DNA from 4 places in the Agarivorans sp. JK6 genome. Region 2 is predicted to be linked to each of the others. Evidence: predicted binding sites of a transcription regulator. Region 2 holds the regulator's gene; each other region holds the start of a gene.
The links. Region 2 encodes sigma-54, which starts transcription at its own class of promoters, with help from an activator protein. Its sites were predicted from a motif close to GTTGGCACGNNNNTNGNNT; they were not measured.
Positions count from the first base shown of each region.

Region 1: the regulator sigma-54 is predicted to act here: its motif matches at 2,553-2,571, upstream of glnA (glutamate--ammonia ligase).
Region 3: the regulator sigma-54 is predicted to act here: its motif matches at 4,184-4,202, upstream of OV592_RS19745 (choice-of-anchor A family protein).
Region 4: the regulator sigma-54 is predicted to act here: its motif matches at 4,254-4,272, upstream of OV592_RS20490 (flagellar basal body L-ring protein FlgH).

Region 1 is NZ_CP113525.1:242,412-250,249, reverse strand. It holds gene OV592_RS01175 (PEP-CTERM/exosortase system-associated acyltransferase) at 1-427, shown strand, start outside; gene typA (translational GTPase TypA) at 494-2,314, opposite strand; gene glnA (glutamate--ammonia ligase) at 2,656-4,062, shown strand; gene OV592_RS01160 (DUF4124 domain-containing protein) at 4,167-4,709, shown strand; gene glnL (nitrogen regulation protein NR(II)) at 4,786-5,841, shown strand; gene glnG (nitrogen regulation protein NR(I)) at 5,854-7,263, shown strand; gene OV592_RS01145 (type I DNA topoisomerase) at 7,336-7,838, opposite strand, start outside.
Region 2 is NZ_CP113525.1:3,978,934-3,986,771, reverse strand. It holds gene rapZ (RNase adapter RapZ) at 1-282, opposite strand, end outside; gene ptsN (PTS IIA-like nitrogen regulatory protein PtsN) at 309-752, opposite strand; gene hpf (ribosome hibernation promoting factor) at 761-1,048, opposite strand; gene OV592_RS18350 (RNA polymerase factor sigma-54) at 1,073-2,575, opposite strand; gene lptB (LPS export ABC transporter ATP-binding protein) at 2,628-3,353, opposite strand; gene lptA (lipopolysaccharide transport periplasmic protein LptA) at 3,353-3,832, opposite strand; gene lptC (LPS export ABC transporter periplasmic protein LptC) at 3,858-4,415, opposite strand; gene kdsC (3-deoxy-manno-octulosonate-8-phosphatase KdsC) at 4,412-4,963, opposite strand; gene OV592_RS18325 (KpsF/GutQ family sugar-phosphate isomerase) at 4,963-5,928, opposite strand; gene OV592_RS18320 (calcium/sodium antiporter) at 5,968-6,936, opposite strand; gene OV592_RS18315 (ATP-binding cassette domain-containing protein) at 7,084-7,838, shown strand, end outside.
Region 3 is NZ_CP113525.1:4,282,372-4,290,209, reverse strand. It holds gene OV592_RS19755 (DUF5060 domain-containing protein) at 1-2,904, opposite strand, end outside; gene OV592_RS19750 (substrate-binding periplasmic protein) at 3,197-3,925, opposite strand; gene OV592_RS19745 (choice-of-anchor A family protein) at 4,310-5,272, shown strand; gene OV592_RS19740 (carbohydrate-binding protein) at 5,545-6,012, shown strand; gene OV592_RS19735 (hypothetical protein) at 6,083-7,117, opposite strand; gene OV592_RS19730 (cytochrome P460 family protein) at 7,412-7,838, shown strand, end outside.
Region 4 is NZ_CP113525.1:4,452,620-4,460,457, reverse strand. It holds rRNA gene OV592_RS20510 (16S ribosomal RNA) at 1-65, shown strand, start outside; tRNA gene OV592_RS20505 (tRNA-Glu) at 171-246, shown strand; rRNA gene OV592_RS20500 (23S ribosomal RNA) at 488-3,375, shown strand; rRNA gene rrf (5S ribosomal RNA) at 3,487-3,602, shown strand; gene OV592_RS20490 (flagellar basal body L-ring protein FlgH) at 4,518-5,276, shown strand; gene OV592_RS20485 (flagellar assembly protein T N-terminal domain-containing protein) at 5,287-6,498, shown strand; gene OV592_RS20480 (hypothetical protein) at 6,520-7,179, shown strand; gene OV592_RS20475 (S8 family serine peptidase) at 7,346-7,838, shown strand, end outside.

The DNA of each region.
Region 1 (7,838 bases), 970 kb from region 2:
GAGGGTGGCCTTAGACACCCAATTTCGTCGCCGCAAAATCGATCTCAAAAATGGCGCTGCGCCAGCTGGAGCGGGTTTAAGCGCATTTAGCCAAAAGGAACTGCGAACCTTTCCTTATATCACTATGAGCTTGTATTTAGCGGCATCAATTGTTGCCGAGCAGTGCGGAATAAAACATGCGTACGTAATGGTTGAGCCCAAACTTGCTCGAAGCCTTTCTATGTTCGGCATTAAAATGACCAGAATTGGGCCAAATATTGATTATCACGGCATCCGCGCGGCTTACCATATTACGGTCGAACGCTTCCAAGAGCACTTACCGCTACTATATCAACCTTTGTTTGAACTAATAAAACAAACGGTCAACTCCAGCCCTGCACTATTAGCGAGCACTAATCAGTTAGATGCAGTGGGCCAGAATAGATAGTTACTTCAGGTATAAACATGCAATAAAAAAGGCAGCCTAGGCTGCCTTTATAAATCTTAGCTCACCTTAAGCTTTAGGCGGGCGAGATGCACGTTTACGCTCGTTTTCAGTTAAGTGACGTTTACGAATACGGATATTCTCTGGCGTTACTTCTACCAACTCATCGTCGTCAATAAACTCAAGCGCTTGCTCAAGGGTCATTACGATTGGCGGCGTAAGTACTTGCGCTTCATCGGTACCAGATGCACGAACGTTCGTTAGCTGCTTACCTTTCAAACAGTTTACTGTTAAGTCGTTGTCACGAGCGTGGATACCCACAACCTGACCTTCATATACTTCATCAGCATGCTGAGTAAACAAACGGCCACGCTCTTGAAGATTAAACAAGGCGTACGTTAAGGCTTTACCGGTTGCATTAGAAATAAGCACACCATTTTGACGTTGACCAATTACTCCACCTTTGTGTGGACCATAATGATCGAACGTATGGTAAAGCAGACCAGAACCAGAGGTTAAGGTCATAAACTCGGTTTGGAAACCAATCAAACCACGTGACGGGATCATAAAGTCCATACGAATACGGCCTTTGCCATCTGGCGCCATGTCAGTTAGCTCGCCTTTACGCAAACCAAGCTGCTCCATAATGCTGCCTTGATGCTCTTCTTCAACATCAATAGTCACTACTTCATAAGGTTCTTCTAACTGACCATCTACAGTGCGCAGAATTACTTCTGGGCGAGACACCGCTAGCTCGAAGCCTTCACGACGCATGTTTTCAATCAAAATGCCTAAGTGAAGTTCACCACGACCAGAAACACGGAACTTATCTGGATCATCAGTTTCTTCAACACGTAGCGCAACGTTATGCACTAACTCTTGTTGTAAACGCTCAAGAATATTTCGAGAGGTAACGTATTTACCTTCTTTACCAGCAAACGGAGAAGTGTTTACTTGGAAAGTCATGGTTACGGTAGGCTCATCCACTGACAAGGCAGGCAATGCTTCAACATTGGTTTGATCACAAATGGTGTCTGAGATTTTTAACTCGCCTAAACCAGTAATAGCGATAATGTCGCCTGCGTTAGCTTCGGTTACTTCATGGCGATCTAGGCCTAAATAACCTAATACTTGACCTACTTTTCCGTTACGGGTTTTACCATCGGCACCCACAACCGTGATTTGTTGGTTTGGTTTAACACTGCCGCGTGATACACGACCAACACCAATAACACCAACATAAGAGTTGTAATCAAGCTGAGAGATTTGCATTTGCAAACCTTCGCCTTCTTTAGCTTCAGGTGGAGCAACGTTATCAACGATAGCTTGGAACAAAGGCTCCATGTTATCAGTTTCTACGCCTTCTTCTGAGCTAGCCCAGCCGTTTAACGCAGATGCGTAAACCACTTGGAAATCTAACTGGTCATCGGTAGCACCTAAGTTATCGAACAAATCAAATACTTGGTCCATTACCCAATCAGGACGAGCACCTGGCTTATCGATTTTGTTGATTACCAGAATAGGTTTTAAACCTTGAGCGAATGCTTTCTGAGTAACAAAACGGGTTTGCGGCATTGGGCCTTCTTGGGCATCTACCAACAACAATACAGAGTCAACCATAGATAAAACACGTTCTACCTCACCACCGAAGTCGGCGTGTCCAGGGGTATCTACGATATTGATGTGGTAATCGTTCCACTCAATCGCCGTGTTTTTTGCCAAAATGGTAATACCACGCTCTTTTTCAAGATCGTTTGAGTCCATTACCCGCTCTTCAGCATCACCACGCGTTTGTAGGGTTCCAGATTGCTGCAGTAATTTGTCTACCAGGGTAGTTTTCCCGTGGTCTACGTGAGCAATAATGGCGATGTTTCTTAACTTATCTAGCACGGCTTTCAGCCCTTTTTATTGTGAGGTAAAAGTAAAAAGTGCGCCATTGTACATATAAACGGCAAATTCTCATAGTTTTAAGTTGATCACGGTTTTTCCGCTACCCAATTAGGGTATGATAGCTAAGGCCAAAAACTCACTGCACCAAAATGGACAAGAATAGCACCAACAAAGTGCAAAGCTCTGCACTAAATTGATGCCTAATCAATTTTTAGCCATTAAAATCAGCACCTTATGTGTTGGCATAGTTTTAGCTTGATGCAACACAACCACGATTATTCGTATAAATAACTATTAAATCGATTGAACCATCAATTTTGATGACACTGGAGGTTAAAAACATGTCTGCAGAAGTTTTAGCTTTGCTTAAAGAGCAAGAAGTTAAATTTGTTGACCTACGCTTTACTGATACTAAAGGTAAAGAGCAACACGTATCTATTCCATCTCACCAAGTTGACGAAGATTTCTTCTCAGACGGTAAAATGTTTGATGGCTCTTCAATCTCAGGTTGGAAAGGCATTAACGAATCAGACATGGTATTGATGCCTGATCCAGCTACTGCTGTATTAGACCCATTCACAGAAGAAGTTACACTAAACATCCGTTGTGACATTCTAGAGCCTTCTACAATGCAAGGTTACGACCGTGACCCACGTTCTGTAGCTAAGCGTGCTGAAGAGTACATGCGTTCTACTGGTATTGCTGACGCAGCATACTTTGGTCCAGAGCCAGAGTTCTTCTTGTTTGACGATGTTAAATACAAAACTGACATGTCAGGTTCTATGTACAAAATTGATGCTGATGAAGCATCTTGGAACTCAGACAAGCACTTCGAAGACGGCAACACTGGTCACCGTCCTGGCGTTAAAGGCGGTTACTTCCCAGTAGCTCCAGTTGATTCTTCACAAGACCTTCGCTCAGCAATGTGTCTAGTTCTTGAAGAAATGGGTCAAACTGTTGAAGCTCACCACCACGAAGTAGCTACAGCTGGTCAGAACGAAATCGCAACTAAATTCAACTCTATCGTTGAAAAAGCCGATGAAACTCAGGTTCTTAAGTATGTTGTTCATAACGTAGCTCACGCTTACGGTAAAACAGCAACCTTTATGCCTAAGCCAGTTGTTGGTGATAACGGTAGCGGTATGCACGTTCACCAATCAATTTGGAAAGACGGCGAAAACTTATTTGCTGGCGACCTATACGGCGGCCTATCTGAAACTGCATTGTTCTACATTGGCGGTATCATCAAGCACGCTAAAGCTATTAATGCTTTTGCTAACGCTTCAACTAACTCTTACAAGCGTTTGGTACCAGGCTTCGAAGCACCAGTTATGCTAGCTTACTCAGCGCGTAACCGTTCAGCGTCTATTCGTATCCCAGTAGTACCATCGCCTAAAGCGCGTCGTATTGAAGTACGTTTTGCGGATCCAACAGCCAACCCATACTTAGCATTCTCTGCAATGTTGATGGCTGGCCTTGACGGAATCAAAAACAAAATCCACCCTGGCGACGCTATGGACAAGGATTTATACGACCTACCTGCAGAAGAAGCGGCTGAAATTCCACAAGTGGCAACTTCACTTGAAAATGCACTAGCGAACCTAGATGCTGACCGTGAATTCTTAACTGCTGGCGGCGTATTCAGCAACGATTACATCGATTCTTACATCGCATTGAAATCTGCTGACGTTGAGCGCATCAACATGACAACTCACCCACTTGAGTTCGAATTGTACTACAGCGTATAAACAAAACGTTACACGGCTTAAAAAACCCGCTTTAAAGCGGGTTTTTTTATTGCTTTTCAATACGTTTTTGCCCACCTTTAGCAAGTTGAATGGAGGAATTATCAATGAGCAAATGGTTTGCTATAGCTTTATTAATCAGTGGCGCAGTCTTTGGTACCCAAGCTGCTGACAAAATTTACCAATGGGTTGATCAGGATGGTGTAACGCATTTCTCAGACCGCCCTCAAGTTGGCGCTACTGAACTCAAGGTAGATGTTGCTCCGCCAGCCACTGAAGGCCCTATTGTTACGCCTCGTACTCCCTTGAAGAAAAAACAAAAGCCGATTCAATATCAAGTTAACATCACTAGCCCGAGCCATGAGCAAACCATTCGTGATAACGAAGGCAAGATCTCAATCAGTGCTAGCTCTACTCCACTTCCCTTAAACAGCATGGGCTACAAATTGGTGCTTGATGGCGTACCTCAGGGGCAAATCACTAAAATGGGTAGCTTCCAGCTCACCAACATTGATCGCGGCGCCCATACAATTCAGGTGCAGCTAGTTGATGATTCAGGCAAGGAAATTGCATCGTCTAAGCCCATAACCGTATTCTTGCACCGCGCTAACGCATTTGGCGCTGGAGCGGCCGCAGCAGGGGGAGGCTAATTAGTCACTCTCTGCTTTTTGAGGCTAAACTCAGTGCAGGAGCACCAAAGTGGTGCGCATCATTCAGGAGAGAGTAGTGTTAGATATTTCTGGGCTCGAGCGCTTAGTATTGGAAAATCAAGTAACTGCCATAGTGCTGCTTGATGCAGAGCTAAAGATTCAATACGTTAATGCTTCAGCTGAACAACTACTCGGTCAAAGTGCTAAGCGGCTTATAGATGAGCCGCTGGCCACCCAAGTAAAACACAGCTCACTGGACCTTAGTAAACTAGGCACTGTGTGTAGCTCTGGGCAAAGTTTTACCGATAATGAAGTGACCTTGGTTTTCGATAGTCATCATGCGCTGGTTGAGCTTTCTGCTACGCGTATCAACAACCAAAACCAAAATTTACTCATGCTGGAAATGCGTGCTATTGGCCAGCAGAAGAAGATCTCTCAAGAACTTTATCAACACGCCCAGCAACAAGCAGCTAAAGAACTGGTTCGTGGCTTAGCCCATGAAATTAAGAACCCACTTGGCGGCTTGCGTGGGGCGGCACAGCTACTAGAAAAAGAGTTAGTTAACCCAGAGCTAAAAGAATTCACCGGCATTATTATTGAGCAAGCTGACCGTTTAAGAAAACTAGTTGATCGTTTGCTTGGCCCACAGCGTCCAGGCTTGCATGAACTGCACAACGTGCATTCAGTACTCGAGAAAGTACGCCAGCTGGTTAAGCTTGATCTACCAGAAGGCATTAGCGTTGAGCGTGACTACGACCCTAGCATTCCAGATTTTGAGATGGACCATGAGCAACTGCTACAGGCTTTCCTCAATATTGTTCAAAATGCGGTTCAAGCCTTGGGTGATAAAGGCGGGAGTATCAACATTATTACCCGTACCGCTCATCAAGCAACAATTGCCGGCCAGCGCTTTAAATTGGCCGCAGAAATAAGAATTATCGACAATGGACCAGGCATTCCAACCGAACTGCTCGATACCCTATTCTATCCAATGGTAACGGGGCGCGAAGGCGGTACCGGTTTAGGTTTGTCTATTGCACAAAATTTAATTAATCAGCATAAAGGGAAGATTGAATGTGCCAGTTGGCCAGGTCATACCGAATTTACCATTCACCTTCCTCTCAGACGTTAAGGAAGTACTAACATGGCAGCAACAATATGGGTCGTTGATGACGACAGCTCCATTCGGTGGGTGTTAGAAAAAGCGTTAAAGACTGCGGGTTACGACTGCTTGAGTTTCGCCGACGGTGAAATGATGCTTCAGCAGTTAGATTATGAACAGCCCGACGTAGTGATCTCAGACATTCGCATGCCTGGTATGGACGGTTTGAGCTTATTGGAAAAGATCCAAAGCCATTTCCCAGAGATGCCGGTTATTATTATGACCGCCCACTCAGACCTAGATAGTGCAGTAAACGCTTATCAGCGCGGCGCTTTTGAATACTTACCTAAGCCCTTTGATATCGATGAAGCGGTGGCCTTAACCGAGCGTGCAGTAACGGTTTCTCGTGAGCAAAAAGGTAATAAAGCGAATAACAAACCTAGCTCGCCAGCACCAGAAATCATCGGCGAAGCACCTGCAATGCAGGAAGTCTTTCGCGCCATAGGACGTTTATCTCGCTCGAGTATTTCGGTGCTGATTAACGGACAATCAGGTACCGGTAAAGAGTTGGTAGCCCACGCGTTACATAAACATAGCCCTCGAGCCAGCGGCAGTTTTATTGCGTTAAACATGGCGGCCATTCCAAAAGATCTTATTGAATCAGAGCTATTTGGCCACGAGAAAGGCGCGTTTACTGGCGCCAACAACATCCGCCATGGCCGTTTTGAGCAAGCCAATGGTGGCACCTTGTTTTTGGATGAAATTGGCGATATGCCGCTAGATATTCAAACCCGCTTGTTGCGTGTTCTAGCCGACGGGCAGTTCTATCGCGTAGGTGGCCACTCACCAGTGCAAGTAGATGTACGAATCATCGCTGCTACCCACCAAAACCTCGAGAAAAAAGTAGCCGAAGGCGACTTCCGCGAAGACTTATTCCACCGCCTAAACGTAATTCGTATTCACTTACCGTCGTTATGTGAGCGCCGTGAAGACATTCCGGCTTTAGCTAAGCACTTCTTAGAAATAGCCGCAAAAGAATTAAATGTAGAAAGCAAATTACTACACAAAGATACTCAACGCTTTATGATGCAGTTAGCGTGGCCAGGTAACGTTAGGCAACTGGAAAACGTTTGTCGCTGGCTAACGGTAATGGCCAGTGGCCAAGAAGTGCTGCCAGCAGACCTGCCGCCAGAATTGAGCCAACCAGTGGTGGCAGAAACAGGCGAGACAGCCGATGCTAATTGGCGTTCGCTGTTAAAAAGCTGGGTTTCTCAACAGTTAGTCTCCGGCCAAATAGACATTCTTGGTGAAGCGATGCCCGACTTTGAGCGAATCATGCTAACTACCGCGTTAGAGCATACTCACGGTCATAAACAAGAAGCTGCTAGGCTTCTGGGTTGGGGGCGCAATACTCTTACCCGTAAACTTAAAGAGCTAGACGTAGAAGCCTAGAGCGCGACTAGCAGCAAAAAGGAGAACAATGAGTTCTCCTTTTTTTATGAGCGCTTACAACTACCGATGTTGTTAAGCCTCCACCAAAGGTGCGCTTTTATAGCTGCAGGCTTTTTGCGGACAAACTTCTCGCTTACCAGCTGCCGTTTTCTTTAAGATCAATAGCTTCCAACCACAATCCGGGCAAGGCTTGGCGATAGGCTGGTCATTCACTGCATAGGAGCATTTAGGGTAAGCGTTGCAGGCATAAAACGTTTTACCATAGCGCGATTGTCTCGCGGCTAGCTTCCCATTATTGCATGATGGGCAGTTTATTTCAGGCGTGCTTTGTGCCTGCGGTTGAGCCGATTCAATATGCTGACAGCTAGGAAAAGTGCTACATCCAATGAACATGCCGTAACGCCCTTGGCGCAGCATTAACTCTTCACCGCATTCTGGACACTCAGTCCCAGGCAGTACTTTATCCAAAGAATGATCTTGCTGGTGCAAAGCTCGGCTATAGTCGCAGCTCGGATACTGGCTGCAGCCTAAAAAGGGACCTGATTTACTATTTCGATGCTGCAGCTCACCACCGC
Region 2 (7,838 bases):
ACGGATCAGCGCTTCATCTTTAGCATCTAAAAAAATGCTTAATAGATTAATGTCTGGTCCTGCATCTCGTATTAGCTGTCCTACCGGTGATAGCTCATCGGGAAGATTTCGAATATCAATGCTAATGGCTACTTTAGAATAGGTTTTTTTTAAGTTGTCGATAAGTGATTGCCAAAGCACAACCGGCAAGTTGTCGACGCAATAGTAGCCGAGATCTTCCAATACTCTTAAGGCGACGGTTTTACCTGAACCCGAGCGCCCACTAACGATGATCAGTTCCATGATAATCCCTAAGGCTGATTAGAGTATTAGGCTACCATGATGTCGTACAATTCGTCATCACTTTGTGCACAACGAAGTTGTTTACATATTTGCTTATCGTTAAGTTTTTCAGCTACTTGAGCTAGAGTATTAAGATGTTGCTTACATTGATCTTCGGGTACTAGTAATGCAAATACCAAGTCTACCGGCTTGTTATCTATAGCATCGAAGGAAATAGGGGGATCGCAACGCAAGAAAACCGCTGTGGCTTGATGCTGATTGTCGATACGGCCATGAGGAATAGCGATGCCTTGGCCAATACCTGTACTGCCCATTTTTTCTCGATTTAACAAGCTTTCAAAAATGCATTGAGTAGTGGTATCAAGCTGCTTGGCGGCCAGTTCGCTTACTATTTCTAGGGCGCGTTTTTTTGAAGAGCATTGAACTGCACTTTGGGTGCAGTCCAAGCTAAGTACTTTATTTAGTTGCATGGGGGTGGCTAACGTTTGTTAAGTTTTTCTTTATGTTTGATGACTTGGCGATCAAGTTTATCAATCAGACTGTCGATGGCGGCATACATGTCAGAATGCTCAGAGGTTGCAAATACTTCGCCGCCGTTTAAATGTAATGTGGCTTCAGCAATTTGGTTCAGTTTTTCTACGTTGAGGATGACGTGAACGTTATTGATCTGATCGAATCGTCGGGTGAGTTTGGCAAACTTGGTGTGGACATATTCTTTCAAAGATTCAGTTATTTCTACGTGGTGTCCAGTAAGGTTAATTTGCATAGATATCTTCCCCTTTTAGTGGCCTTAGATAAGGCTCTTACGTTGGTTAGAAGGTGGAATTGCTAAAGACTCACGATATTTAGCAATCGTACGTCTTGCCACCTTGATCCCCTGATCTGCCAAAATATCAGCAATTTTGCTGTCGCTGAGTGGTTTACTGGTATTTTCGGCAGCTACCAGTTTCTTGATTAATGCACGAATAGCGGTTGATGAGCACTCACCCCCGCCATCGGTAGCCACATGGCTAGAAAAGAAATACTTAAGCTCGAAGATGCCGCGAGGTGTATGCATGAATTTTTGGGTGGTTACCCGGGAAATGGTGGATTCATGCATTTCTACAGCTTCTGCAACATCGTTCAGTACCATTGGCTTCATGGCTTCTTCGCCATACTCAAAAAACGCCTGTTGATGATGAACAATGCAGTTGGATACTTTTAATAGGGTTTCGTTGCGGCTCTCGATACTTTTAATAAACCACTTGGCTTCTTGTAAGTGGCTACGAATAAACTGGGTATCGTTAGCGTTGGTAGAGGTTTTACTTAAAGATGCATAGTGGGAGTTAACACGCAACTTAGGCATTGCATCTGGATTGAGTTCTACAACCCAGCGACCTTGGCGTTTTACAACCGATACATCCGGGATAACATACTGGGCTTGATTAGGCTCAACCGCGTTACCAGGCCGAGGTTCAAGCGTATGAATCAAACGCATGACTTCGCGTAGCTGGTCTTCTTTAAGTTTGGTTTTGCGGGCTAATAGACGAAAATCGCGATTAGCTAATACATCTATGTGATTTGAAACTACATCTTTGGCTTCATTTAGCCAAGGTGTGTCTTCGGCAAAACGGCTTAATTGGATTAGTAAACACTCTTGCAGCGAGCGCGCTGCTATACCAACGGGGTCGAAATGTTGGATGCGTTTAAGTACTGCTTCTACTTCATCTAGCTCTACATCTAAGTCATTGTTATCGCTTGAACGTAAGCCTTCTAGTAGCTGCTCACAGTCTTGGGTGAGGTAGCCCGATTCATCTACCGCATCAATAATGGCTAAAGCAATGGCTTGGTCTACTTCACTAAATGGAGTGAGTTGCATTTGCCACAATAAGTGGTCTTGTAAAGAGTCGACAGTTTCGCCCTGAAACAACATATCGTTGTCATCGCTCACGGCGCTGCCAGATGAGCTGGCTGGGGCAGAGCTGGCGCTGTAGATATCGTCCCAAGTAGAGTCAACAGGAAGGTCGTCAGAAACAGTTTCTTGGTTAATGGCATCGCCTGCTTCAATTTGACTGTTGTCTATGTCCGCAGTGGATTCGGCCTCGGTAGACTTCTCGTTGGCAGATTTAGCGTCGGTTGCGTCACTATCACTGGCGTGAGACTCATCCGCCTCAAGCAGAGGGTTACTTTCCAGAGCCTCTTGAATCTCTTGCTGTAAATCCAGTGTTGAAAGCTGGAGTAAGCGAATGGCCTGTTGTAACTGGGGGGTCATGGTTAACTGCTGACCAAGACGCAACTGCAAAGATGCTTTCATTAACTACCGCTGTTCCTTCTTCTTATTGTCTTTTTTTAAACTTGCACTTTAACTATAGCTTGAATTGTTCTCCGAGATAAACTCGTTTCACATGTTCGTTTTCGAGAATTTCTTCTGGCTTTCCTGAGGCTATCAATTCGCCTTGGCTAACGATATAGGCATGCTCACAAACATCGAGAGTTTCTCGAACATTGTGGTCGGTAATTAGTACACCTAGACCGCGATCACGTAGGTGTTCAATGATCTTTTTAATATCGATAACAGAAATAGGATCTACCCCTGCGAAGGGTTCGTCAAGCAAAATAAACTTAGGTGCGGCGGCTAGAGCTCTAGCAATCTCAACTCTCCGGCGTTCACCACCTGACAAGCTCATGCCTAGGTTTTTGCGAATATGGCCAATGTGAAACTCTTCAAGAAGGTCGTCTAACGCACCAATTTGTTGCTCTTTATCGAGGTCTTTTCGGGTCTCTAATACGGCAAGAATGTTCTTCTCCACAGATAAGCGGCGAAAGATAGACGCTTCTTGCGGAAGGTAGCCAATGCCTTTACGTGCACGAGTGTGCATCGCTGTACTAGAGATATCGTCATCATCGATGAGGATTCGGCCTTGGTCACGAGGCACCAAACCCACCACCATGTAAAAAGTGGTTGTTTTGCCAGCGCCATTGGGACCTAACAAGCCAACAATTTTACCGGTTTCTACATTTAGACTAACGTTTTTAACGACCTTACGGCCCTTATAGGCTTTAGCTAGGTTTTCAGCAATTAGGGTACTCATTATTGCTGGTCTTCCTTGGGCGTTAGTTCGTCAAGCTGCTGCGGTAGGAAAATAGTAGTTACACGGCTGTTTTCGTCGCCTTGTGCCACCATTTCTTGTTTGTTGATGCTGTATTTGATCATTTTACCTTTTACCAAGCTCTCTTCTTGTTTGAGTTGAGCATTGGTAGTGAGTGTTAGCGTTTGGGTTTTTAGGTCGTAACGCACTTCGTTAGCCTCAGCTTCAATTGGCTTGCCGCTATCAAGTAATTGATAAAACGTTGCTGGTTCGCCTTTAGCGATCATTACTTCGCTGCCTTTTTCCTCGCTACCAATAACACTGAGTTCTTCGGCGTGCATTTTAATCGAGCCTTGAGTCACCACAACATTATTGTAAAAGGTAACTCGGTTTTCTTTGATATTGACCTGCTGGCGGTCAGCATCAACAATAATTTGTTTGTTGAAGTCGTCTTCTAGTGCTTGTGAACCCCAAGAAAGCATAAACAAGCTAGCTGCAAGTGCTAACTTACTCTTGTGGGTTGTGGTAAACCGCTTCGATATCATCTAATAAAGTCACTATTTCGTTGGCTAAATCACCGTCCATGCCAACGCCATACAGTTCGTATGAAGGGCCATAAACGGTAACAGGTTGATCGCTGCTCATGGTTTCTGTTTGCAGGTCGATCTCCAATTTTTCGGTTATTAAGTCGCGAACATACTCGCCACGGCTTAAATTTTTAATTACTACATTGTCATTTAAAATGACGTTTTGCTGCTGCTGTACTGTAGCGTGATCGGCCACAATTTGCCATACAGGTTGGCTTGGATCTGGGTACACTAAGATCTTTGGTTGAGCAAAAGTTGTGTGCTTAAGTTGTTCAAAAAACTCCATTTCCTCAGCGTAGATCCGATAGCGCGGGCTGCCGTCTTCGCCAAAACTCACGCTGTAGAGCTTTTCGGCAACAAAGTTTGGTTTGCTGGCTTCGCGTTTAGCACTTAGCTGCTGAGTTTCCGAAGGACTCAGCTGCCACAGCACCAAGGCTAAGATGAATAAGCTCGCAAAGAACCAGGTTGGGCGATTCATACACTCATACCTTGAGCATTATCAAGCTCGCCTTTTGCTTGCAGTATTAGATCGCAAAGCTCTCGAACCGCACCAAAACCGCCACGGGTTTGGGTGATAAAGTTGGCACTTTGTTTACACAAGGGATGAGCATCTTGCACGGCTACACCTAAACCACAGGCGCGCATTACGGAGGTGTCGACCACATCATCGCCAATATAGGCTACGTTTTCAGAAGCTAATGACAATTGTTCAAGCATTTGCTGGTAGGCGACGAGTTTGTCTTGTTGGCCTTGGTAGATACGAGTAATTCCTAAAGCCTGCATACGCTGTTGCACAATATTAGATTGGCGGCCGGTGATGATAGCGACTTCGACGCCGATATTCAGTAGCGCTTTAATGCCAAATCCGTCGTGGGTATGAAAGGCTTTAAGTTCTTCTCCGTCATTGCCCATATAAATGCGACCGTCTGAGAAAACCCCGTCTACATCGCAAACTAAAAGTTTAATTTTTGCTGCCGCGTCAAAATTGCTTTGGCTTACCGCGCCATAGGGCGTGTTAATTGTCACTAGTAAACTCCAGCTTGTAATAAGGTATGCATATTAAATGCACCCACAACGGCTTTATTGTTCAGCACAAACAAACCGTTAATAGACTTGGTTTTCATCAATTTTAAGGCATCAAAAGCTAGCCAATTGTTGTCAATTACTTTGGGGTTTTGCGTCATCACTTGGCCAATTTGGGTATCGTGAATGTCGATGCGCTGATCAAGGATACGTCGCAAGTCGCCATCGGTAAAAATGCCGGCCAGCTGCTGCTTGGAATCAAGTACTCCCACCATGCCTAAACCTTTGGCGGTGATTTCGAATAGCGCTTCGCGAATAGTTTGTTCGACTGTTACTAGCGGAATTTGTTCCCCAGTTAGCATTAAGTCGCTCACACTGAGTAGCAGTTTTTTGCCTAAGGTTCCGCCTGGGTGGGACAGGGCAAAGTCGTCGGCTGTAAAGCCACGAGCTTCTAATAAAGCAACTGCTAGAGCATCGCCCATTACCAAGGTGGCAGTAGAGCTTGCTGTTGGTGCTAGCCCTAAGGGGCACGCTTCACGTGGCACTGAGATGCATAAGTGATAGTTGGCCTGCTTTGCCATGGATGAGTTGGGGTTACTAGTCATGGCAATAGAGCGCACACCAATGCGGTTAAACACCGGGTAAAGAGACAATATTTCCTCAGATTCGCCTGAGTTAGACAAAGCTAATACGATATCGTCGGCGGCGATCATGCCTAAGTCACCATGGCAGGCTTCGCCAGGGTGGACAAAAAAAGCGGGTGTGCCAGTAGATGCTAAGGTGGCAGCAATTTTGTTGGCAATATGACCTGATTTACCCATGCCTGTGAGGATAACTTTGCCCTTACAGGCCAGTATCATTTCGCAGGCAGCCGCAAATTCTTGGTCTATATATTGGTGAAGGTTATCAATACCTAAGCTTTCAATTTCTAGTACTCGCTTAGCAACAGCGATGTAATCAAATGACACTCACTTCCCCTTAGTTTTAAAATTAGTGACAACAGCGGCTTATGCTAAGAATAATAGCATTTGGTAGCCTATGAAGCCGCTTAACAATAAGCCGCCTTCCCATCGAGATATCTTACGGCTTTTACCAAAACCCATGGCCATTACAAACAGCACCACGGTTACACCCATCATCACATAAAAATCGCGGCCCGCAGCGTTGGCGTCGATAGGACCTGGCGCCAACATGGCTGGTACCGCCAATACAGCCAAAATATTGAAAAGGTTAGAACCAATAATGTTGCCTAAAACTAAATCGTCTTCTTTTTTTATCACGCCTGCGATACAAGCAGCTAGCTCTGGCAAACTGGTGCCGATGGCAATAATGGTTAAGCCGATAACGAGGTCACTCATACCGAAGTAGCGGGCAATTTCGGAGGCCGAGCCCACTAATAAATCAGCGCTAAGAGGTAGCACCACCATACCTACCGCTAACCAAAACAATGCTTTACCAGTTGGCACGTCATTAGGGACTTCCGACTCAGCTTCCTCAACCATTGGGTCTACGGTGTTGCTATTACGTTGGCGTAGGGAGTTAACGATTAAGTAGGCCATAAGCGCTATAAATAAGATAAGTAGAACAACCCCTTCAAGGTAACCCAGTTGTTGGTCGTGTAATACCCAGCCCGCTACTGCAGTAGCACCTAACACCATCGGTAGTTCTCTAAACAGAGTAGAAGAAGATACCAGCAAGGGTTTGAGCAGCGCAGTTAAACCTAGTACTAAGGTAATGTTGGTAATATTAGAGCCAATGACATTACCCACCGCGGTATTCATTTTGCCTTCTAAAGATGCGGTGGCAGAAACCATAATTTCGGGGGCCGACGAACCTAAGGCCACAATGGTTAAGCCAATAATCATTGGTGATAAACCAAAATTATTGGCGATAGCAGCCGCACCAAAAACAAAACGGTCGGCACTCCATACCAATAATGCTAAGCCAACAATTAACAATAAACATTCAACTAGCATGCAAGTCCTTAAATTAAAAAATATCCGCGATGTAAAAAAATCGAGGCATTGTCGGCATTTTCCCGGTAAAAGGGAAGAGTTTAGCCTTGAGTGTAAGCAATTATCTCAATAATATGTCTGCCTTGGCCAATCAAGATTGCTCACGGAGTGGCGGATAGTTTGATTGAAGTAAAACAACTGGCGTTTCAACGCGGTGATAAAGTCATTTTTGATGGCTTAGACCTACATATCCCAACCGGCAAAGTGACAGCCATTATGGGGCCTAGTGGAATTGGCAAAACAACACTACTTAAATTAATTGGTGGTCAGTTAAAGCCGACTGCTGGCCAAGTGCTGATTGATGGCCAAGATGTTCATCAACTAAAGCGCAGTGATTTGTTCAAATTGCGTAAACGTATTGGCATGTTGTTTCAAAGTGGCGCTTTATTTAGCGACCTGAACGTTTTTGAAAATGTTGCTTTTCCATTGCGTGAACATACCAAGCTACCCGAGCCGGTGCTGCGTAACTTAGTGTTGATGAAATTGCAGGCAGTAGGCCTACGCGGAACAGCCGAGTTAATGCCTGGCGATTTATCTGGTGGTATGGCGCGTCGTGTGGCGCTAGCTCGTGCGATTGCTTTAGAGCCAGAAATTATTCTTTATGATGAACCTTTTGTTGGTCAAGATCCTATCTCGATGGGGGTACTGATTAAGCTTATTCAAGGTTTGAATCAAAGCCTGCAACTCACTTCAGTCATCGTTTCTCACGACGTGAATGAGGTGCTAAGCATTGCTGATTATGTCTTTGTTATTGATGGCCACAGTGTTCTAGCACAAGGGACGGTTGAAGAAATTGCCAATAATCAAGACCCTCGTTTAGCCCAATTCCTGCAAGGTCAGGCTGATGGACCCGCGGCATTTCA
Region 3 (7,838 bases), 300 kb from region 2:
TTCGTTTAGCTCTCGGTTTGTAATAAGCACAACCCAGTCTTGGTTTGTTTGGCTAGGCGCAGTGCCAATGTTGAGTTTTGCACCACCGGTCAGGCTTAAACCTTTGCTTAATACACCACTGCGAGGGTTGTACCAATATACTTGGTAAACGTGGTTATTGTTTAGCTGAATATCGGTAGTTCCGCCGTTACGCAGGTTAACAATGTAGTTGTGTTGCAGGTCGGATAGTACCCAATCGTTAGTGCTTGACGTAGCACCGTTATCTACTTGAAGATCTTGCAGGTTTAAACCCAACTGCTGTTGCAAGATGTTACTAAAGAAGTAATTAACATGGCCAGTTTGTTGCCATAGTTGGTCAAACTCGCGTAAGTCTTCTACCGCTAAGTCATAGGCGTGGGTACCATCATTTTTTAAGTACCAAGAGAAACCCGCACCGCCCGACATAACACTGGCCCACATCCAGTAAATACGCTGGCGAGAACTTACATCTTGATAAGGTTTAGGCGCATGGCTACCCGAGGCTTCGGTATAGGTTACGTACCATTGCTTACCGGCTGCAGCGGATTTGTTTAGCCAACTAATCGTTTCGCCATATACCGAATTACGCGTGGCTGTAGCGCTCGCATTCTCGGGAATGCTGCCATATTGAATGGTTGGACCGCCGAAGCTAGCGTGACCTAACATATCATCGTAACGATCGTGTTGGCCTGGGTAAGTATGCAGGGTAATGCCATGATTATAAGGGTCGAGATTTTGAATATAATCCGAGTAAGATTTTAACGCTGCAATTGAAGTGGCATCTTGCTCTTCGCCTAGGTTCCATTGAACTGCAGGGTGGTGAGCAAAGCGTGATATTAACTCTCGGTAATATAGCTTACGCTCTAAACCTAGAGTGGCATTGTTTAGTAAGGTTTCGTTTTCAGTTTCTTGAGTCATCATATGCAGCATTAGACCTTGCTTGGTCATATGTGCAAATACACGCTCCCATTGGTCTAACTTACTTACGTCAAAGGTGCGTTTGTTGTTGCCATTTTCTTGGTAAACCAACCAAGGATGAGCGTCACAACCGTCACCTTTCACCGTGTTAAGCATCATATAAGCGCTGTTTACTTTGCGTGAACCCAGGTAATTAACTAGGCCAATTAAGCCTTTGCCTTTGCCGCCGGCCCAACTAGGGTCACCGCTTTGCCAGTCACTTTCGTGCTCAGAAAACTGGTGCAAAATGCCCTTACAAGAGCCGCCGCTGCCTTTTACGGTATTGTCAAAGTCAGCATAACCTAATAGGTTTTCTGGGCTACCTAAGCCTGCTTCAATGTAGATATTGCCTGTACCAGCAAAGCGTTGGTAGCGTTCGCCGTCTAAGTGTTGCAATAAACCTTGGCTGCGTAAGTCTTGGCTATCGGCGGTAGACGCTGCAACGGAGAACTGTCCTTGCTGCCCATCAATATCAGCAATTGCCTGACCAGCATTGAGTTGATCGCTTACTGCAATATTAGTACCTTTGCGGAAAGACACTTGGTAGTTCCAATCCCCCGTGCTTGGTGGCATAAAGTAAGCGCGCCAAACATCACCTTGGCCAGCGCCAGAATCTGCTGCGTTACCGTTGGCTGCAAAGTGCCCAGGTACAACGAAGCGTTGATTGCCTTGGCTAAAGGTCACGTTAAAACGGTGATTAGTGAAGGTGGCGTCGTTACCTTCATCAGCAAAATAGCCTTTACAGGTAAGCTCTACGCGATGCCATTGTTGGTTTTGGTCGCTAACTTCACAGGTTTTTGCTGTGGTAGTTGCCAGCGTTTCTGGCAGTTCTAAATCTTGAGCTTCGCCATTAGCTACAGAGCTATGACGAAAAACGATGCGGTCTACTTTAAAAAACTTCGAACGCCCCGACAGAGTAAAGGTATATTCTTCACCTGCTTTCAGATTGTATATCGCATTATGTTTAGCGTGGTTTTTATCTAAACGTTTACCTGATGCCCAAACAAACTGCTGATCGGCACCACCATAAAACTTAGTATCAGAGCTTAAAATGTCTTTGGTGGCATTACCTTCGCCTGCAACGGCTTCATAGTTACCATCTAGTCGCACATAACCGTCGTTGGCTACATCGCTGCGGTTGTCTATGGTCTCTCTTGCCACGTACATATGTAGGTGATAAGTGCCGGTTTGGGCAGCGGTAAACGTATACTCTAAAGGTGAATTTACCGGACCTGAAATATAGCTATTGCCGTTAAATTCTAAGTAGCCGTTACCGGTGTAACCAGCGAGGTCAGATTTTTGTTGCCACTCGCCCAACTCTGACTGAGTATTTTCAGCTTCAATAACAATTAGGCCATTCAGCTCTTGGTATTGGGTGTTTACCGAAGGAGTACTGCCGCCGTTGTCACCGCCATTGTTGCCTCCGTTATCACCGCCATTATCACCGCCAGTGTCGCCCCCATTGTCACCACCGTTACTATCCATTTCCCGGCATACTTCGCTGCCACATTGGCAGTAACTTTGGTCGCTACGTGAATTTACACAGTCATTGGCAATGTTACCGTAGGTGTTTTTGCACTGGGCGGTAGTATCACATTCGTCGCCATATTCGGGTTCTGGCGGCGCAGTAGGCTGAAGATCGGCACATATCCCGTCTTCACACATACAATAGCTTTGGTTACTGCGCGAGTTAACGCAGTCATATGCGGTTTCACCATAAAGGCTTTTACATTCAGAAGTTAAATTACATTCATCGCCTTTTACCGCAGTAAGTTGTATAGACGCAGGCTGAGCGCTAAAGCTATCTAACAATTGATTTAAGTTGATGCCTTGGCTGCCTGTTCCGGCGTTGGCAAATAAAGAAAAGACAAGGCATAAGAAGCCTACTAAATCCTTGGTCTTTCTCGCTTTGTGTTTATGTTGTTTCACTGGATTTTCCTTGTGTTTGTTTGATCAACAAAGTGCAAAGAAGGCTTATCTTTATCAGTGATAAACCAGTCGTCTGGTCTGTAACGTTTGTACTTAGCGTTGAGTATTTAAATTGATTAACTTTTTATAATGTTTTTTGTCAGCGAGGATTTGAGCAATTAATTATCAATATGTAAAGTTGTAATTAATTGTTTTAATTGATTTTTTTAATCAATTTTAATCTCATATTATTTAAGGGCTGAGAATGAGGGTTTAAGCTGTTGCTCATTGGCGACAGCTGACAGAGAAAGGACTATTTTAAGAAGCCATGGGTGATCATTGGGTAACGATCGGCTATTTGTTGGTATTGGCCGTTGTTAACAATTGTTGCTAAACCACGATTAAATGATTCAAGCAGCTTCGCGGCGCCTTCTGTTTTACGTGATATGAGCAAATGCACGCTACTGCTCATTACATCATTATTAGATATACACAAAACTGCCCGTTGTTGAGGACTTAAGTAACGGTTTATAAGGGTAGTTACGGCGACTCTATCAATTAAAAATGCATCGATGCGTTTGGCAAACAGCTTTTTTAGGTTTTGTAAGTCTGAATTCACCTCTTCGATTTCATATAGGCCTTTGTCACCATTTAGCCAAAAATCTTCGGTATAGGTGTAACCTCGCACGGCGCCTACGACTTTGCCTTTTAAACTGGCTAGGCTGGTGAACTCCCCTGTTGAATTTAAGCTAACTAATACGCTTCCGCCGTACCAAAGTGGCTCTGAGTGAAAGAAATGCTCTTGACGTTCAGATTTAATCGCCCAATAAGAAGTGGCTACATAACTACCTACTCGGCTGGAGTTTAATGCGCGTTGCCAGGGCAAATAACGAAAACTCACCTCTGTTTCTACGGCAGCAAACGAGGCTTTAACAATGGCATTTATTAAACCTTCATCATCGCGGTATTGAGAGGTGAAGGGTGGATGCTCACCGCTGGCTATAGTGATGCTTTCAGCAGCGCTCTGGTTACTGACTATCATTAGGCTTAAACAGAAAAGGGTACGGAACAAATAAATAATGGTAACTCTCTATTGGTAATAAACACAGCTGAGTAAAAAAGCTAAAGCTTATGTTAAGCGTAGTTCTCGCCTAGCTTTAAGCAAGGTTTCCAGCTGAGTATCGTTGTTCGCTAGACTGTATTTTTAATCTTGTCGAATTTTTTTACAACTAAACTCTTATTGTATTGTTTAATAATATATACACATGAATAAAGCTATGAAAATTAACGCTTTTACTTAGTTGGCCTAATTCCTGCTTTTAAGCTGTCAGTTTTAGTAGTTTGTATTTATAAGTATTTGAAAAATATAAACTTGGTCAAATAGTTATCAGTTTTCGGTCGTTGCCGTAGTAGTAGGAAATGTTTTATGTATTTTGCAAAGTTAAGTCGATTTACGCTTGTGACCTTTTCATTGGCCTTGTCTGTTGCTTCTCAAGCCAGCGTATTAAGTGACTACAACTTAATTCTTACCGGTGATTACAACTACCAAGGTGGAGAAGTAGAAGGTCGCACTCTCCTTGGCGGCAATCTAAATGCTGCAGGTCATTCGCCTACTTTTGCAACCCGAGAAACCACGGTTATTAATAAAGACACCGTGACAGTTGTGGGTGACGTTAACGCTACCAATATTAACCTTAATGCTGGCAGCTTAAGTTATGGCGGCAGCTACAATGTAAATGGCAATGTTAACCTTAACGGTGGCGGCTCAGCCGTTCAAAGCATCAGTGCTAAGAATCAACTGGATATGCAGGCTACTTTTGCTGCCGTAGAAGCGGAGCTAAGAGCAGACTCTGCTTACTTCGCTGGCCTAACCAGTAACGCAGTATTAAGTGGCAGCCATTTGTCCTACGCTGGTAGCGATAGCGTGGCGGTGTTTGATGTTGATTTTTCTAGTATCTTCGCCCAAAACAATTCATTGTCTTTAGATGCCGGTTTAGCTGAAACTGTGATCATTAACGTATCTGGTAGCATTGTAGATATTGCTGGTGGGGTAAATCTTACCGGGAACGGCTTTGCCATTGATGCGGGTTTAGGCAACCTTGGCGCAGAGAATATTTTGTGGAACTTCTATGAAGCGGAATCAATCAACTTCAATAACTTAGCAACCGTAGGTTCGGTGCTAGCTTTAGATGCTGATATTACTGGTGGCGCTGTATTTGACGGAAGTGTAGCTGCCAAGAGTTATACAGGTGGCAGAGAGTTTCATAGCCATGGTTTTGATTGGACTCCCCCGCAAGTACCCGCAGTGGTAAGCGAAAGCTCAAGCTTTATGCTATTTATTTTAGGCTTAGCTTTAGTCATTGTGTCGCGTCGTCGTAGTCGCGTCTAAGTTACTCTCGCTTAAATCTGATTGAAAGCCTCAAGTTTACTTGGGGCTTTTTTGATCCCGCTAAGCTGTTCTGTTTTTTTATAAGCTTTAACTAAATTACCCACTAGTGTGAGCGTTCACATAATCTCTGTTAAATAAATTTAACTGATGAAATAAATGCGAGTAGTTTTGGCCTTAGGCCGAATTTTGAACATCCGCTTAGCGCAGTATCAAGCCATATCGATATTTGGTCGTAGAACATAATTTGATAGAGATAATGAGGGAGCAAATCAATGAGCGTATTACCTAAGCATATTAAAAATCTACTGCTGACATCGGCCCTAGTTGCCATGGCTAGCCTAAGCACAGCGGCTAATGCGGCGATTAAAGTAAAGGCCGAAAACTTTAGCCAACAGCAAGGGGTACAAACAGAACCTACGGCCGATGCTGATGGCGGAAATAATGTTGGTTATATTGAAAATGGTGATTGGGTGGAATACGCCATCGATGTCCCAGCTGCTGGCGAGTATACGTTTTCTGCGCGAGTAGCCAGTGATACTAATGGCGGGCGCTTTGTTGTGCTGGCTAATAACGCTGAAAAAGCCACGGTAAAAGTGAAAGGAACAGGTGGCTGGCAAAACTGGGTTACCCTAGAAAATACCCTTAATTTAGAAGCCGGTGCGCAAACCTTACGCTTTAACTTTAAAGGTTCATCAGGCTATTTGTTTAACATTAACTGGTTTGAGTTAAGCGCTAAATAATTAGCAACTAGACAAATTAGTGATGATAGAGCCTCGCCCTAGAGCGAGGCTTTTTTGTGCTTACGATATATTAATACAGCAATGTTGCTTGGTAAGCGCCGGTGAGGCTATTAAAGGTGATTCTGGTAGAGCCTGCGCTGTTTACCTTTAGGTTGGCGCCATTTAAGTCGACAATTCCATCGTTATTGTTGTCTCCAAAGTTACGTGACCAGTCATCGTAGACGTCAAACTTAAAGTCGGTGGTACCATCAAAATACACCACTATAGACCATGTGTAGTCGTCGATTAAGGTCATCGGAATCGAATTCCAGCCGCTTGGTTGACCACGAAAATATACCTGTGGGTAACGCTGTAACAGTAGGCCCTGGCCAATTTGTTCCCCGGTATCAAACAGTCGATAATTTTTGCCGTAGTAATTATCTATATGGATATTTTGTCCATCGTCATACTCTAAATAAAACTCAAGGTGTCGGTAGTATTCGATGTACTGTTGGCCACTCCATACGCCGCTAAGGCCATGTTGGTCGGCCACAATGTGACTTAAGCTTAGCGCTCGGCGGTAACTGGTTTTCCAGTTGTTGTCAGAGTAAACCATGGTCACTTTATCTTGCTCGCTATGTGATTTTGCGCGCGCTGTAACAGAGATTAAGCTGCTGGCTCGGTAGGCGTCATCAAGTGCTATTGCTTGATGACTGAGGTTTGTTTGCAGGTAGTCGTTAAACTGGTAGTTCTGTTGCTGGTTGTTGTCCCAATAGGTTTGCCCATTTACCTTATACTTAATGGCAAATTGGGTAGCGGCAACCGAACCGGCGAGTGGCAGCCTAAATGCAAAGTTTTCGTAGCCGCTATGGCTTGCTCCCACATAAAAGGCCGGGTGATCTAACCACTCTCCGTTGGATGATTGGTAATGCAGCCAAACCTGTTTATTGGGGCCAATGTTTTTTACCTCAATTGCGCCCTCTAATTCGGCGCTATCAAAGCCATTTTCGAAGTATGGGGTGAAGTGAGCATGCTTTAGTCTTACTTCTTCAGCGGCTTGCACTGCGAAGCTGAAAACAGAGAGCAAAACCCAACCAGCTATCACTTTTAGTGATTTATTTTTCATATTGCCTTCCTTGGATTGTTTTTGAGATGAACTCGCCATTAATACTGCTGCGAGCACGTTGAATATAGCAATGGCTAACAGGCTTGCTGGTTAAATCATCATTAACTAATCATTCTTTTCGTACTTTGGTACGAATGCGCTGGTGAGGGTTTTATCTTGCCCCGTTGTTTTAGGCCTGCTTAATCCAGTCCTGTAAGTAAAACTTAAAGCTGATAATTACAGCTTCTTTGGTGGGTGTGGAATAGTAGCGCCATCGTTAAGCGTTGTGGTGTTGGTCACTGCCGAGGAATAAGCATGTTTAAATATATAGTTAGTGGGCTGTTGGGTTTGAGTATTAGTTTTAGCGGAATGGCTAATGCCAATAGTTACGCATTAAACCAGGTGTACGCTGAGTTAGTTGGTACGCAGGGTGAGATTGCTTTTCCAGCTGATTTTCAGCGTAACCTGGTTCATTTAGGTACAACGGCGGTAATGAGTGAATCCATGCGTGTGCAAAATTTGAATGGTATTTATACTCAAGCCGCGGCTGTCGAAGCATATAACAGTACCGGAAAATGGCCCGACGGCACCTTATTTGTGAAAGACGTTAAGTTAGTCAGTAGTGAGCGTTTAACCACTGGTTTGGTATATCACCAGCAAGCTAACGATGTATTTTTTGTCATGATAAAAGATACTCAAGGCCGCTTTGCTAATAACCCTCATTGGGGTGAAGGTTGGGGAT
Region 4 (7,838 bases), 470 kb from region 2:
TCATGACTGGGGTGAAGTCGTAACAAGGTAGCCCTAGGGGAACCTGGGGCTGGATCACCTCCTTATTATGATGCTTAGGTTTTGTGACGTGTTCACACAGATTGCTTGATGAAAAAGAAAAGAGAGAAGTTCTAGTGTGGTGTAGAACCAACGAGAACAGCTACTGCAGTGTCCCGTTCGTCTAGAGGCCTAGGACACCGCCCTTTCACGGCGGTAACAGGGGTTCAAATCCCCTACGGGATACCATTTTCTCTCACTGGTTTGAGAATACAAAGCTAAGCATTTGTTTATATAGTGCTTAGCTTTGGTTTCTAAGGAACCAATTGCTCTTTAACAATTTGGAAAAGCTGATAAAAAATATCTCAAGAATATGAGTTTAATAACAAGTGTTCTTGGTATTCAAAAATAAGGTGATCGTACTCGAATGGCAGGATTTATACAGCCTGACCATTCAAGTGATTTAAGCGACAACATTTAGGTGTTGTATGGTTAAGTGACTAAGCGTATACGGTGGATGCCTTGGCAGTCAGAGGCGATGAAGGACGTGTTAATCTGCGATAAGCCATGTTAAGTCGATAAAAGACGTTATAGACATGGATTTCCGAATGGGGAAACCCACTGCATTTTATGCAGTATCGTAACGTGAATACATAGCGTTGCGAGGCGAACCCGGGGAACTGAAACATCTAAGTACCCGGAGGAAAAGAAATCAACCGAGATTCTGGTAGTAGCGGCGAGCGAACCCGGATTAGCCCTTAAGCTTTTAGGTGATTAGTGGAACATTCTGGAAAGGATGGCGATACAGGGTGATAGCCCCGTACATGAAAATCTACTTTAAGTGAAATCGAGTAGGACGGCACACGTGATATGTTGTCTGAATATGGGGGGACCATCCTCCAAGGCTAAATACTCCTGACTGACCGATAGTGAACCAGTACCGTGAGGGAAAGGCGAAAAGAACCCCTGTGAGGGGAGTGAAATAGAACCTGAAACCGTATACGTACAAGCAGTGGGAGCCCCTTCGTGGGGTGACTGCGTACCTTTTGTATAATGGGTCAACGACTTAATTTCAGTAGCAAGGTTAAGCGAATAGCGGAGCCGTAGGGAAACCGAGTGTTAACTGCGCGCATAGTTGCTGGGATTAGACCCGAAACCCGGTGATCTAGCCATGGGCAGGTTGAAGATTGGGTAACACCAATTGGAGGACCGAACCGACTAATGTTGAAAAATTAGCGGATGACTTGTGGCTGGGGGTGAAAGGCCAATCAAACCGGGAGATAGCTGGTTCTCCTCGAAAGCTATTTAGGTAGCGCCTCGAGCGAATACTGATGGGGGTAGAGCACTGTTAAGGCTAGGGGGTCATCCCGACTTACCAACCCTTTGCAAACTCCGAATACCATCAAGTACTACTCGGGAGACACACGGCGGGTGCTAACGTCCGTCGTGGAAAGGGAAACAACCCAGACCGTCAGCTAAGGTCCCAAAGTGTATGTTAAGTGGGAAACGATGTGGGAAGGCTTAGACAGCCAGGATGTTGGCTTAGAAGCAGCCATCATTTAAAGAAAGCGTAATAGCTCACTGGTCGAGTCGGCCTGCGCGGAAGATGTAACGGGGCTAAACATACCACCGAAGCTACGGGAGCATGCTTGCATGCTCGGTAGAGGAGCGTTCTGTAAGCCGTTGAAGGTGATTCGTAAGGATTGCTGGAGGTATCAGAAGTGCGAATGTTGACATGAGTAACGATAAAGGGGGTGAAAAGCCCCCTCGCCGAAAGACCAAGGTTTCCTGTCCAATGTTAATCAGGGCAGGGTGAGTCGGCCCCTAAGGCGAGACTGAAAAGTGTAGTCGATGGGAAACAGGTTAATATTCCTGTACTTCGTATAATTGCGATGGGAGGACGGAGAAGGCTAGGCCAGCGTGGCGATGGTTGTCCACGTGAAAGGCAGTAGGCGGTAAACTTAGGCAAATCCGGGTTTACATTACGCTGAGAGTTGATGACGAGTGTCTACGGACACGAAGTGGTTGATGCCCTGCTTCCAGGAAAAGTCTCTAAGCTTCAGATTATACGAAACCGTACCCCAAACCGACACAGGTGGTTGGGTAGAGAATACCAAGGCGCTTGAGAGAACTCGGGTGAAGGAACTAGGCAAAATGGTACCGTAACTTCGGGAGAAGGTACGCTCTTGATGGTGATGGGACTTGCTCCCTAAGCTGCTGAGAGTCGCAGATACCAGTTGGCTGCAACTGTTTATTAAAAACACAGCACTGTGCTAAATCGAAAGATGACGTATACGGTGTGACGCCTGCCCGGTGCCGGAAGGTTAATTGATGTGGTTAGCGCAAGCGAAGCTATTGATCGAAGCCCCGGTAAACGGCGGCCGTAACTATAACGGTCCTAAGGTAGCGAAATTCCTTGTCGGGTAAGTTCCGACCTGCACGAATGGCGTAATGATGGCCAAGCTGTCTCCACCCGAGACTCAGTGAAATTGAAATTGCCGTGAAGATGCGGTGTACCCGCGGCTAGACGGAAAGACCCCGTGAACCTTTACTACAGCTTGACACTGAACATTGACCCTACATGTGTAGGATAGGTGGGAGGCTTTGAAGCGTTGTCGCCAGATGACGTGGAGCCGACCTTGAAATACCACCCTTGTAGTGTTGATGTTCTAACGTTGGTCCCTTATCGGGATTGCGGACAGTGTCTGGTGGGTAGTTTGACTGGGGCGGTCTCCTCCCAAAGAGTAACGGAGGAGCACGAAGGTTGGCTAAGTATGGTCGGACATCATACGGTTAGTGCAATGGCATAAGCCAGCTTAACTGCGAGACAGACACGTCGAGCAGGTACGAAAGTAGGTCATAGTGATCCGGTGGTTCTGTATGGAAGGGCCATCGCTCAACGGATAAAAGGTACTCCGGGGATAACAGGCTGATACCGCCCAAGAGTTCATATCGACGGCGGTGTTTGGCACCTCGATGTCGGCTCATCACATCCTGGGGCTGAAGTCGGTCCCAAGGGTATGGCTGTTCGCCATTTAAAGTGGTACGCGAGCTGGGTTTAGAACGTCGTGAGACAGTTCGGTCCCTATCTGCCGTGGGCGTTTGAGAATTGAGGGGAGCTGCTCCTAGTACGAGAGGACCGGAGTGGACGAACCGCTGGTGTTTGGGTTGTTATGCCAATAGCATTGCCCAGTAGCTACGTTCGGAACTGATAACCGCTGAAAGCATCTAAGCGGGAAGCAGGCCTCGAGATTAATTCTCACTAGGACTTTAAGTCCTCTGAAGGGCCGTTGGAGACTACAACGTTGATAGGCAAGGTGTGTAAGTGCTGTGAGGCATTGAGCTAACTTGTACTAATTACCCGTGAGGCTTAACCATACAACACCTAAAGGGTGTTGCTTATAGATACTTTATTTTAGAAACCATGAATACTTGTTAGTGCTCATGAGATGTTTCAGCTTTTTCGAATGTTAAAGACAACAGTTTTTGCCTGGTGGCAATAGCGTTGTGGACCCACCTGACTCCATGCCGAACTCAGAAGTGAAACGCAACTGCGCCGATGATAGTGTGGGGCTTCCCCATGTGAAAGTAGGTCACCGCCAGGCTCTCATTATCGAAAAGGGCTTCCCGATTGGGAAGCCCTTTTTGTTTGTGTTTAGCGTGGCCTGCTTTCAAAAGTAGGGCGGAGGTCGCTCGGAAAGGGCGAAGCGCCTTCAGGCCGAAGCACAAGCAGCTATGCTGCGCAGCTGACCACCGCCAGGCTCTTATACTAAGCCCTCGTCTGACGACGAGGGCTTTTTTATTGCCTGCGATTTAGTCGCCCAGGCATATCATCCCCTTCCCTATCTCTCATTTTTATTAAAGAGCCCTTTCATCATTGGCCGTGCTTAATGGTTGCTGTTCCAAAGGCTTATGAACGTGAAGTTGGTAAGTTGTTGGAAGGCCATCTCCTAGCTAAGTGATCCAGCTTGATTGAGATACAAAAGTTGAGTTCGTTGAAGCCGTATTTAACCAATTGTTTTGAGTGCTTTTTACTTTAAGGCTGGTTGGTTTCTAGAATTTCGGTAAGAGTTGCTAGGCAATCTTTGCCTAGATCGAAAATCAAAAAGGCAGCTTTTATCCGGTTTTAGGTAATTTTTGCCGATTATTTGACTAAAACTGAGTTTTTCTTCTCAACCTAGGTTGTATCGGCTGCAGTGAATTAAAATTTATATCAATTTATATAAACGTTATAAAACACTGAGTTTTATGAACTTAGTGGCATTTAATTTGCATTTTGTGTCGTGCCTAGCTAAAAGCGGCAAAAACGACGGAATGTTGTCGGTTAGGTAAAGATTTTGTCAGCTAGATTATCGTAAGGATATGTTTCTACTGACGTTAGTGGCATTTGCTTTGCTATTTGTGGCCTAAGGCTTTCTTAGGTAACTAATTACAATAAACGAGATAAAAAGCTCGGGCCTAGGTTAAAGCAAGTGGAAAGAGAACGGTAAACGGAAACTAACGTAAGTAGGAATAGACCAATGATTACCAGAGTAGTGATGTTGTGCAATGTATTGTTGCTGTCAGCATGTTCGTCAATTGTAGATGGTGTAGAAGAAGTTGCGGAGAACGTTCAAGAGCGAGAAGACCGCAATCAACGCCAAGTCACAGTAAGCACCGATAGCCGTTCTCCGATCCCCGATGATCCTTTTTATGCACCTATTGAACCTAGCCCAGCTGCGGATCAAGTGATTATTACCGGCTCGATGTTTAACAGCAATACTTCACGCAGCTTATATAGTTATACCCCACCTTTTGCACTAGGCGACACCATTACAGTGCTTTTGGAAGAGGAAGCCACCGCGACTAAATCGGCCAGTTCAAACCTTGGTAAAGAGAACAGCTATAAGCTTGATCCGGTTACTGTGCCGGGCGGGAATCTAACGATTAACGGACGTGTGGTCGAGCTAGAAATGAAGCAAAAACAAGATTTTGACGGATCTTCAGATGCTGATCAGCGACATCGTTTGTCAGGCAGAATTACTGTTTCGGTGGTCGACATCTTGAACAACGGCAATTTGGTTGTACGCGGTGAAAAGTGGCTAGTAATCAACAATGGTAAAGAGTACATGCGCTTTACCGGTATTGTGCGTCCGTTAGACGTTGGAGAAGACAACTCGATTGGCTCCTACCAGGTGGCCGATGCGCGTATAGAGTTTAGTGGCACTGGTGATCACGCCGACGTACAAACTCAAGGCTGGTTATCTTCATTCCTAGGCGGAAGTATGTGGCCACTGTAGGGCGTTAATTATGTCTAAATTTTTACGAGTTTGCGTGTGTCTGCTGACGTTAATGGGCATCACTTTGCCCAGTTACGCTATTTGGTTAGAAGGTGAAGGCCAAGCTAAGATCGTTGACGGCCAAGTAGATAAAGCTCGTCAGCAGGCTATCCAAGACGCTTTGTTAACCCTAATGTATCGCGGTGGTGCCAGTGTTAAGTCACTGCAAGTGGTGAAGTCTGGCGTGTTGGAAACCGATGAACTAACGGTGCGTACTAATGGCGAAGTGTATGACATGAAGCTATTGGTTGAGACCATCATTGATGACCAAATGACGGTTAAAGTGGCCGCTGACATATTTCCTTTAAATACCTGTGAGAAAGATAGCTACGCTAAAACCTTGTTTGTTGGGCCTTTTCAATTGCAGAAGCGCGAACATGCACAGCTTGGCGGGGTTTATAGAACACCTGAAGAAGTCTCGCAGCGGCTATTTCACCGATTTAAATCAAAGAGTAAAAGGGTTGATGCCCGGCATTTAATGACTCGTCAAATAGCGTTTGATGGTCGCTATGCCAATGACATAGAACCGCAAATGCTAAAAGTAGCACGCAGCTTATCTCAACAGTACGACGTGCAATATATTTTGTTTGGCAAGATCAATGACATGTCGAGCTACAACGAAACCACTACTAACCTACTCGGCATGAAAAACACCGTTAAACTGCGCAACTTTCAAATAAAACTTTACGTGATTGACGGTATCAATGGAGAAACGGTACTCCGTAAAAATTACGGGTCTAATCGAGAATGGCCGTTTGACGTGACGATGAAGTTGGACGTTACGGGTGAAACCTTTTGGTCCTCAGAGTACGGCAAGTTGATTGACTCCTACATCGATCAATCGGTTAGTGACGTTGAGGATGCACTCTATTGCCGGCAAAGTTTGGCAACGGTTGTTGGGCTGTATAACGGGCAAGTGGTAATCAACATTGGACAAACGAATGGTGTACGTAAAGGTGACAAGTTTGAGCTGGTTAGGCAGCAATACTTAATGCATTTAGATGGTGGGTTGCGTGGCCCGATATTTAACGCAGACCAAACTCAACTAACGGTAGTGTCGGTGCAATCTGACCGCGCGGTATTAGCGACTGAGCGCTACTCAGACATGGCCAACATACAGATTCGTGACGTATTGGTGGCGGTTACAGATGATCCGTTCGCCCTTACTGAAAGCACGCAATAATCAATATTGAAGGAGAAGAATATGACAACTTCTTATAGCAACACCCCGCTCGCAACCAATAGCTTAGATTATAAGCCGAAGTTGATTGAGGTGAACAATCAGCAAGCCAGTGAAGTAAAATCAGACACTAGTTTTACTCAAAAGCTACAAGATGCTTTAAGCCCCAAAAGCGATACTCAGCAAAACACTGAAGCGCTGGCTACGGCTACGAACACAGGCGACAAAGCCGAGGGTACGGTGGATGTTGGCATTATGGACGTGGCTCCTGCCGCTATGAACATAGGCATGGGGCTAGCCTCTGGTAATCCCGTGGCGGCAGGCTTAGCGGGCACTGATTTATTACAAAGCGTATTGCGTGCCGATATTGAAAAGCAATTTACGGAGTTAGGCCAAGGTATTGCTGCTGCTCTTGTTGCTGGTATGTCGGGTGATCCAAGTGCTACTCAAGTATTACCTACTGCCGAGGAGCTGGCCGAGCAAGCGGCTTTAGCAAGTGCTGATATTGTTGCCGAAGGTAGCCAGCAAATAGCTGCGGCAAGCCAAACTGGTAGCGCTGCAACTGGCGTTAGCCAAGAGGGCAAAAGTGTGCCTACTAAAGGGTCTATTCCAAAGGCTATGTTGCAGGGTGACAGCGCGGTTCAAAATGATGAGCTACTAAAGCGAGATAAGGCAAATACCTAAGTTTGCCAGGTAACTTTAGCATTGTGCGCTGTTACTGGTTGGCTCATCACAACAATGTCGCATAGGTTTGGCAAAATTTTCACTTTCTTTACATAAGCCTAATATAATTGTGACTATATAGTGCGTAGTATATATACAGCGCTAAATAGTAGATGTAAGGGATTATATGAAAGCAATAGTAGCGGTATTACTTAGCATAGCTTTGTTTGCTTGTGGTGGAGGTGGTGGTGACTCAGGCTCGTCTGCCGGTTCACCGAGTTCGACCATTAGTGTAAGTCGCAGTGAAGCTGTTATTGGGCAGCTTATTCAGTTTGACGGCAGTGGCTCGAGTGATGACGGTACTATTGTTGATTATACTTGGGACTTTGGTGACGGTAGCGGCGCAAACGGAATCAATGTTTCTAAAAGCTATGCCAGCGAAGGCAACTATACGGTCCGTTTAACAGTTTTAGATAATGATAATTTAAGCTCGACCTCTAGCACTGTAATTCAGGTTACTAATGACGCTGCTTCCGCCTTAACTATTTTAAGCTCAGAAAGTGCCGGCATCCCTCCCTTAGATGTTAATTTTCAAGCAATCTCTACTGCAAGTGACTTAACTAACGTGCAAGTTACTTGGGATTTTGGTGACGGCAATTCAAGCACTTCACTTGGCAGCG